One region of the Arthrobacter sp. Soc17.1.1.1 genome, then DNA from elsewhere that is predicted to be linked to it. Evidence: riboswitches for the same ligand, from Rfam matches in the RefSeq annotation. Region 1 holds a riboswitch; each other region holds the start of a gene.
The links. Region 1 has a riboswitch for cyclic di-AMP ahead of V6S67_RS18965 (C40 family peptidase). Riboswitches for the same ligand answer to the same signal wherever they lie in the genome.
Positions count from the first base shown of each region.

Region 2: it holds a riboswitch for cyclic di-AMP, as region 1 does, so the genes downstream of both, V6S67_RS10810 (NlpC/P60 family protein) here and V6S67_RS18965 (C40 family peptidase) in region 1, are expected to answer to the same signal.
Region 3: it holds a riboswitch for cyclic di-AMP, as region 1 does, so the genes downstream of both, V6S67_RS02710 (NlpC/P60 family protein) here and V6S67_RS18965 (C40 family peptidase) in region 1, are expected to answer to the same signal.
Region 4: it holds a riboswitch for cyclic di-AMP, as region 1 does, so the genes downstream of both, V6S67_RS15405 (M23 family metallopeptidase) here and V6S67_RS18965 (C40 family peptidase) in region 1, are expected to answer to the same signal.

Region 1 is NZ_JBAJII010000003.1:78,175-80,367, forward strand. It holds gene V6S67_RS18960 (metal-sensitive transcriptional regulator) at 1-385, opposite strand, end outside; cyclic di-AMP (ydaO/yuaA leader) riboswitch at 699-911, shown strand; gene V6S67_RS18965 (C40 family peptidase) at 914-1,792, shown strand; gene V6S67_RS18970 (cytochrome c oxidase assembly protein) at 2,081-2,193, shown strand, end outside.
Region 2 is NZ_JBAJII010000001.1:2,324,781-2,326,973, reverse strand. It holds gene mutM (bifunctional DNA-formamidopyrimidine glycosylase/DNA-(apurinic or apyrimidinic site) lyase) at 1-533, shown strand, start outside; cyclic di-AMP (ydaO/yuaA leader) riboswitch at 687-863, shown strand; gene V6S67_RS10810 (NlpC/P60 family protein) at 866-1,708, shown strand; gene V6S67_RS10805 (VOC family protein) at 1,845-2,193, shown strand, end outside.
Region 3 is NZ_JBAJII010000001.1:574,225-576,417, forward strand. It holds gene serC (phosphoserine transaminase) at 1-131, opposite strand, end outside; gene V6S67_RS02705 (metal-dependent transcriptional regulator) at 375-1,073, shown strand; cyclic di-AMP (ydaO/yuaA leader) riboswitch at 1,316-1,468, shown strand; gene V6S67_RS02710 (NlpC/P60 family protein) at 1,474-2,193, shown strand, end outside.
Region 4 is NZ_JBAJII010000001.1:3,336,576-3,338,768, forward strand. It holds gene V6S67_RS15405 (M23 family metallopeptidase) at 1-862, opposite strand, end outside; cyclic di-AMP (ydaO/yuaA leader) riboswitch at 1,118-1,343, opposite strand; gene V6S67_RS15410 (siderophore-interacting protein) at 1,506-2,193, opposite strand, start outside.

The sequences.
Region 1 (2,193 bases):
CCTTGGTTGCTTCCTGGATTTTTGCGTCGACGGCACCTGTGCTCGTGGAATCAGCTGTGTCGTTTGGGCGTGCGGTTTCATGGGCAGCATCTGCGACGCAGTGGGCGAGATGACTTTCCAGGAGCCCGAGGCTGAGGGCGTGCATAGCGCTGTTCACGGCGGCAACCTGCGTGAGGATATCGATGCAGTATTGGTCCTCATCAACCATGCGGGCTATTCCGCGGACCTGACCTTCGATGCGCTTGAGTCGGCGCAAATAGGCGCTTCTATCGGTCGCGTATCCGTGCTGATGGGGTGCTGCCTCATCGGGCGGGTCCGTCTGGTGGGCTGGTTGTGCTGCGGTAGTAGTGCTGACGCTGACTTCCGGTGCGATGTGGGTGGTCATGGTCGTTCCCCTCATCATCGTCGGCGCATTACTGCCCGGTGTAGGTTGCCGTCGATGCGGTCCTGGGTCATGTGAAATGCATGGCCCTCACCAGTATCCGCCAGCGATAGCGGGCGGTTGAACGAATAACAGGGCTAGAAGTTCCACGAGCGCCCAGTATCGAGTAATTCGTCCGCGTGTCGTGGCAACACGCTCAGTCTCGTTACGCGAACGTGACATCAAATACCATCCTGGGGTATTCTCCTCAGGTGATCCCGGCACCCGTCGAGATCGCTCTCCCGCGCAGAATGCCGAGCCCTGCCGCTGCTCCCGGGATCCGTTCGTACAATCCATATGGCAGGGACGGGGGAACCACGTTTCCACCGGGTCACCGCACGTTCGTGTGTTGACCCTCGGGGTTAAGTCGATCTATCAGCTCATTCCTGCACGGCGTCGCTGCGTGCTGCCATAGGACTGGATTGAGGACGGCCGGGTGACTCCCATCCGAACCCGACAGCTCACCCCGCAGGCATGGGAGAGGCAATCACCATGTCACGTCCGTCCATTTCTGCGCGCCACCGCGCTGTCGTCACCCACTCCATCGCCCTCGAGGGCCTGTCGTATTCCGCGAAGACCGGCGCTGTAGCGCTGGGCAAGCCGGCCATCATCGCAGCTGCTACCGGCGGCCTCGTCTTCGCTGTTGGAGCCCCTGCGGCCCAGGCCGGCACCTACACGCAGGACACCTCCAGCACCCTCACAGCGCAGGCCCCCGCCGCAGCTGCTGCAGGCGTCTACACGGTTGCCTCCGGTGACACCATGGGTGCCATCGCCGCCAAGCACGGCGTGAACCTCGATGCGCTGCTGGCAAGCAACGGCCTGTCCTACGCATCGGTTATCTACCCGGGCCAGCAGATCCAGCTTTCCGGCGGTGCCGCTGCCAGTGTCTCTGTCAGTGCAGCCGCGGTTCCCGCTGCCGCCCCCACCGGCCAGGTCTTCTACAGCGCCCCTGCCGCAGCACCCGCTCCCACGGCAGCCCAGCCCACGTACTCCCTGACCTCGGCCACTGTCGCCCCGATCGCCCCGGTGGCTCCCGCAGCCCCGAGTGTTCCCGCCAGCGGCGTCGGTGCGGCGATCGTGGCATCGGCCTACTCCCAGATCGGGTCCATCCAGGACTGCACTGTTCTTGCTGAGCGGGCACTGCGCTCGATCGGCAAGAACGTCGGAGACCTCGGCCCCATGCAGTTCCTGCAGTACGGAACTGTCGTCGCCACCCCGGCCCCCGGTGACCTCGTGGTCCGTCCGGGGCACGTCGCAATCTACGTCGGTGGCGGCAAGGTCATCAGCAGCGGCATGAATGGTGCGAACCTCACCATGGAGCACCCCCTGTCCGACCTCGCCGGATCGACCTTCGTGCGCGTCGCAGGCTAACTTCACCCTCTGGTGAAGTGGTCGCCCTCAAGCTGAGATAGCGGTGAGCGCCCTGGACGGGGGCACTCACCGCTATTTCATTGTCTGCTTGTCTCTTAGTGCGCTTCAGTCGCTACCTGTGTGGATGCCACTCCGGGCTGAAGGTCCGGCACGGATTGCTAGCACTGTTCGTTAGGTGTCTGCTTCCATTTTTGGGACTGCGGAGGGTGCGGAGTGCCGGTACCCGATCCGTGGGGATGAATGAGCTAGACGTTGGCGAGACCGTGAAGTTGGGATGGTTGTACATCAGTGAGTGATCCGTGGGTGAGTGGACCGGTGTGGATACCGGAGGCCCCGCCGTCGTGGGCAACCTACCTGGCGCCGACCCTGCAACCGATCCCGCTGATCCCCGGAATCGCTTT
Region 2 (2,193 bases), on a different contig from region 1:
CCGGGGACGGCCACCCGGGAGGGCTGGGCGAGGGCGGCCTGCCCCTCGTGCCGCATCAGGCCGCGCACATCGCACGCGACCTCCTCGACCCCGCATTCGACCCCGAGGCCTTCCACCGACGCCTCCGCACGCGCAGGACCGGACTCAAACGCGCGCTGCTCGATCAGGGACTCGTCTCCGGCATCGGCAACATCTACGCCGACGAGGCCCTGTGGGCGGCCCGGTTCCACTACGCCCGGCCCACCGATACGCTGCGGCGCCCGGACACCCAGCGCATCGTCGAGGCGGCCACCGACGTCATGACCCGCGCCCTGGCGGCCGGGGGCACGAGCTTCGACGCGCTCTACGTGAATGTCAACGGCGCCTCGGGCTACTTCGCGCGGGACCTCGAGGCCTACGGCCGTGCCGGGCAGCCCTGCCGCCGGTGCGCGGCCGAGGGTCGGCACACGCTGATCCGCCGGGAGTCCTTCATGAACCGGTCCTCCTACCTCTGCCCGCACTGCCAGCCGAGACCGCGCAACGCGAGGATGTAGCCCTCCCGGGGAGTGCAGGACGTGATGCGGGACGTGATCTTTCCCTCGTGATCCAAACGTGACAATCCGGGACCCCTCGCGTACCGTGGAAGCCGTGCCCGCGCCACCACGGCGGGGCGCCCATCCTCTTTCTGCCGAACCCTGTCGATGAGGATGGACCGTTCGCACAAACCATTCGACAGGGGCGGGGGAACCAGTAGCGGACTCTTCGACGAGTCCTAGGGGTAAAGACACGCGTCGACCAGCTTGGGGGCAATGGTCGGCAGGTGCGTGTCCGGATGTCCCATCCGAACCCGACAGCTAACTTCGCAGGCATTGGGAAAGGCAACAGCATGTCCAAGAGCCATACCGCGCGCCACCGGGCAGTCCCCACGCGCACCAACCCCCTCGTCACCGCCTCCCGCGCCGTCACCGCGACCGCGTCCGTCGCCGGCAAGCCCGCCGCGGTCGTCGTCACCGCGTCCGGCCTCCTGTTCGGTGCGGCACTGCCCGCCAGCGCAGCCGGCGAGATCAGCATCGACACCCAGCAGTCCGCAGCGAGCACCACCGCGGCAGGCACCTACACCGTGCAGGCCGGCGACACGCTCGGCAGCATCGCCTCCTCGCACGGCGTCAGCCTCGAGACGCTGTTCGCGGCCAACGGCCTCGGCTACAGCTCGGTCATCTACCCCGGCCAGGCCATCTCGCTGGGCGGCTCCATCGCCCCGCAGCAGTCCGCTCCGCAGCAGTACTCCGCCCAGTCGGTGTCGGTCCAGGCCGTCCCCGCGAGCACCACGGCGGCCCCGGGCAACTCCACGGGACTCAGCACGCAGTCAGCCGCCTCCATCGCGCCGAGGGCGGCCTCGCTCTCCGGCATCGCCGGCACGGCGATGCAGGGCGTCGGCTCGGGCTACGTCTACGGCGGCACCTCCTACGGCGCCTGGGACTGCTCCGGCTTCGTCCAGTGGGTCTACGCCCAGCAGGGCATCAGCCTGCCCCGCACCACGTGGGCTCAGTTCGCCGCCCTGCGGCCCACCAGCAACCCCCAGCCGGGTGACCTGGTGAGCCAGAACGGTGGCAGCCACGTGGGCATCTACCTCGGCAACGGCCAGATGGTCAGCGCGCTGAACCCGTCGCAGGGCACGCAGGTGCACCCGGTCGGCGTCATGGCCGTGGACGGCTACTACACCCGCTAAGGCGGACGGGCGGTGCAGACCGGCGGCGAAGGCCGGTAGCGACGCAGGAAGGGCGGGGTGCCGAGCACCCCGCCCTTTGCCGTACCCGGGTTCGGGTGTACATTCCGGCGGGTCACCCCTACCCGGAGGAGCACCCATGTTTCGAGGATTCGCCACCGTCACCTTCTACGCCGACGATCTCGCCGCCGCCCGGAACTGGTACACGGACGTGCTGGGGATGGAGCCGTACTACGCGTTCCCGCCGCCGCCCGACCCTCCCGCCTACCTCGAGTTCCGGGTGGGCGACGACGAGGACGAGCTCGGGTTCATCGACCGGAGGTACGGCCCGCCGGGCGCGTCCCTCGGCCCGGGTGGCGCCGTCATGTTCTGGCACGTCGACGACCTGACCGGGACGCTGGACAGGCTGCTCCGGCTGGGCGCCACCGAGTACGAGGCGGTGACGGAACGGGGGACCGGCGGGTTCACGACGGCGTCCGTGGTGGACC
Region 3 (2,193 bases), on a different contig from region 1:
GAGGTCCCGAGCAGGGACCGACCCGCCGCCACGAGGGCGTCCACCTGGCCGCTCCTGACCTTCGACGGGCCCGCGCCGAAACGGCCGTCCGAGGGCAGGAGGTGGTCGGGGATGCGGGGCGAGTCACTCATGCGATGCTCCAGCTGTTGGGCGGCAGGTACGGCCTCATTCTGCCCCAGCGGTCCCGGGCCCTCCATTTGTTAACCGGCCGCGGGAAGCCGCCCCGACGGCGTTCCGCCCGATTGCCGGGGCCAATGCGCCATGGGTTAACCTTGGGAGGCGTGGGGCGGAGCAGTCCGTGGCGGCTTTGGCCTGCCTCACCGGCGTGAGGCATTCCAGCCGCGCACCCGCACCGCACCAAGGAGCTGAACCGCATGACGGACCTCATCGACACCACCGAGATGTACCTGCGGACCATCCTTGAACTCGAGGAAGAGAACATCGTCGCCCTCCGCGCGCGCATCGCCGAACGCCTCCGCCACTCGGGCCCGACCGTCTCGCAGACCATCGGCCGCATGGAGCGTGACGGTCTGGTGGTCGTCTCCGGTGACCGGCACCTCGAGCTCACCGAACTGGGCCGCCACAGGGCCACGGGTGTCATGAGGAAGCACCGTCTGGCGGAGCGGCTGCTCAGCGATGTCATCGGCCTCGACTGGGCCTACGTCCACGACGAGGCCTGCCGCTGGGAGCACGTGATGAGCGAGCGGGTGGAGCGGCGGCTCTACGAACTCCTCGGCAAGCCCTCCGAATCGCCGTACGGCAACCCGATCCCCGGCCTCGCGGCCATCGGTGGGGTCGAGTCCGAGCGGTTCACCGACGGCGTGGTGACCCTGCTGTCCGCCATGGGCACGTATGCGCCCGGGAATCAGGTCACCCTGGTGCGCCTCGCCGAGCCGATCCAGGTGGATCCTGAACTGCTCACGCAGCTCGACGAGGGCGGCCTCCGCCCCGGAGCGCAGCTCACGCTCGAATCCGTGGGCGACTACGTGTCCGTCCGTGTGCCGGGGGTCGAGGGCGCCCTGGAACTGCCGCCCGAGGTCGCCTCGCACGTGTTCGTCTCCGTCGCTGCCTGAGGGCGCCGGGGTCGCCGCCTGGGGTCGCCGTCAGGCGGCGCCGGCCGGCGGATCCGCCGGGTCCCGAAGCGCCACCACGCCGGTGCACAGGCGGTCCCTGGAGTCGGCGTCGTCACCAAGAACACACCATTCCGTGATCGTAACGTGACAAACGGGTGTTTTTGTTGTAGCTTTCATCTCGTGCCAAATTCGCTCTAGATCCGGCACCCTCCTGCAAATCGCCTAGCTCTGCCATTGCTCGAGGTCCGTCCGCACCATCGCATGGCAGAGGCGGGGGAACCAATTTCTGGGTTTCGTAACCGAAATCCTTGGGGTTAAGTCGCTGCTTCACGCAGTGGCCGGGTGACTCCCATCCGAATCCGACAGCTCACCTCGCAGGCGTTGGGAGAGGCAATCCAACGTGTCCAATAGCTCTTCACTGGGCCGCCACCGTGCGGCCCGGAACGTCAGCGCGCTGACGAACCTGTCCACTGCAGTCACCTCGAACGCCGGATCGGTCGGCCGCCAGGCAGCCGTCATCGTCGCCGCCTCGGGCCTCGTCCTCACAGCCGGCCTCCCGGCCCACGGCGCCACCCCCGCAGAGCGTGAAGTAACCTCCTCCACGGCGTTGACCGTGAGCCGGGTCGTCTCGGCCGAGGTCACCGTCCCCGCCACCGCCACGGTCTCCTTCGACCGCGTGGCCGTCGAGGTCACCGCCGCCCCCGAACCCGTCGTCGAGGCACCTGCGCCCGTCGTCGAGGAGCAGGCACCCGCCGCGCCGGCCCCGGTCGCAGCACCCGTCGCCGTCGCTCCCGCCCCGGTCGCAGCGCCGGCCGCACCCGCCCCGGCGGCAGCACCTGTCGTCGCCGCTCCCGTCGCAGCGCCGGCTCCCGTGGCACCTGCCGCAGCGCCCGCCGCCGTCGCACCGGCCCCCGCGGCTCCCCAGCCCGCTCCTGCCCCCGCCCCGTCCTCCGGCGTCGCTGCCGGCCTGGTCGGCTCGGCGTACGCCCAGATCGGCGTGGCCCAGGACTGCACCGCCATGGTCGAGAAGGCACTGCGCTCGGTCGGCAAGTCCGTGGGCGATCTCGCCCCGGGCCAGTTCTTCCAGTTCGGCGACGTCGTCGGGAGCCCTGCGCCCGGT
Region 4 (2,193 bases), on a different contig from region 1:
GGGTGCCGCAGGCGCTGGCGTAGTCGACGCCCGTGTGGAGCTCCGTCCCGGAACCGCCCAGGGGATTGACCCTGTACCCGAAGGTCGAGGCGACCTCCGGGTTCTCCACCGGGGCGCTGAAGGCCTTGCGTTCCTTCGCTGCCGGTGCTAGGGACGCCGAGAGCGCCCGCGCACTCGCGATGCTCGGGGCGATGCCTTCGGCGGCGGGACCCGCGGCCTCGAGGCCGAAGGTGACCGTGGCTCCTGCGGGCGCGGTGACGGCCTGCGGGACGCCGGATGCGACGGCAGCCTCCGCACCACCGGCAGGGGCCGGGGCCGAGGTGGCCGACGGCGCGACGGCGCCCATCAGCAGACCGGCCGAGGCAAGGACGATACCGGCGGTGGCGGCGTTGTCCCGCAGGCGGGTGAACGACGTCGGGAGGGCGTTCCGGGCTGCCGTCCGGCGGGTCGCGAGAGCACGTGCGTCCGTCCGTCGCCGGGCCGACGACGGCGTGCGTCCGCTGCTGCGGACGCTGCGGCGCGACGGCAGGGCCACAGGGGCGGAGGCGGAGGCGTCGTCGGAGGCATCGGAGGCATCGGAGGCATCGGAGGCATCGGAGGCATCGGAGGCATCGACGGCAGCGTCATCGACTGCGGTGGCAGGTGCGGTGGCGTCGGTGGCATCGGTGGCAGTTGCGTCGGTGGTGACAGCGTCATCGGTCGCGACAGCGTCATCGGCGGGTGCCTCCTGGGCGGCCCGCTCCCGGGCGCGGAGTTCGCGGCGGGTCAGCGGGGCGGGGGGACGCGGCGCGTCCCCGGAAGGAGTCGGGACGGCAGAGGGCACGGACGCATCGGGTCCCGTCTCCACGGATTGCGGCTCCATGGGCGCGACGGCACGCGTCGGTGCCGGGATGGACGGGGCAGAAACGGACGGCGCAGGAACGGACGGCGCGGGAACGGGCTGTGCGGCCGGCAGGGAGGCCGCGAAGAGGGGGCTGTGCGCGGGGTGAGGCTGCGAACGCAGCGAACGACGGTTCGGCGGAGGGGTGTGCGCAGGGAGCTGCGGCATCGCGTGGTGCTGGTCCGGGCGGGCGTCGGACGCTCGACGGCGCCCGGACATGAGCGTCTGGGTCAACTGCATACCTCTCTCACACGCCCGCGAAGTTAGCTGTCGGATTCGAGCAAGAGTTGACTCGGCCCCCACGGCGCGGCCCTCGGTGCTGCAGAAGCGCAGGAAGGGCCGTGCTGTCGACTATGCGTGAGGGCTTCACCCCGAGGCGGCTCGTGCCGCCGGAATGTGGATCCTCCACCCCTGTCACAGGTTGTCCAGGCGGTCCGCTGACAGGGTTAGGCGTGCGGACCTGAATTCCACGATGGAGCTTGACTGCTCAAACAGTAGGCGAGGAAAGGCGTAGTTACAATTCCGTTATCCACCCTGTGGACAATTCGTGCAATACTGCCCTCTGCCACCAGTAATCCTGAGGAAATGTGCGGCAGAACTTGAGTTCCGGCCGCGGGAAGCGCTGTCAGGACAGCTCCGCCCGACCCTTGCGCCAGTACCCCATGAAAGCAACCTGTTTCCGGTCCACTCCGACGTCACGCACGAGGTAGCGGCGCAGGCCCCGGACCACGGCGGCCTCGCCCGCGATCCAGGCGTAGAAGGGCTGGGTGCCCGGAGGCCGTTCCGGGTTGACGGTCGATTGCACGATCGCCGCCTCGAGCAGCTGCGGTGTCTCCCAGAGGATGGTCCTGTCGATGTCCACGTCCTCCGGCTCGCTGCCACCGCTGGCGGCGACCTCCCCGGAGAGGGAGACCCACCCCGGCAGCCGCACCGCGTTCCGGACGGCGGTCTCCAGCAGCTCCCCGTGGGGGCGGCGGCCGCGGGCCAGCCAGGTGATGGAGACCGAGGAGCGTGTGCCGATGTGCTGGATGTCCGCGCCGTCCGGCACCTCAAGGAACGCGTGGCCGCTGATGTCCTCGGGGAGCGACTCGAGGATGGCGCTGATCGCGGGCACCGCGGTCTCGTCGCCGGCGAGGAGCACGTGCTGGGCGAGGCCCGGGCTCCACTCGATGCCCCCGTAGGCACCCGCCGTCGCGCACTGCGCGGCGGCGGAGTTCGGTCCGATGACGCACACCCGGTCCCCGGGCCTTGCTGCTGCCGCCCATTCGGATGCGGGGCCACCACGGCCGTCCTCGTCGAGGTGCATCACGAAG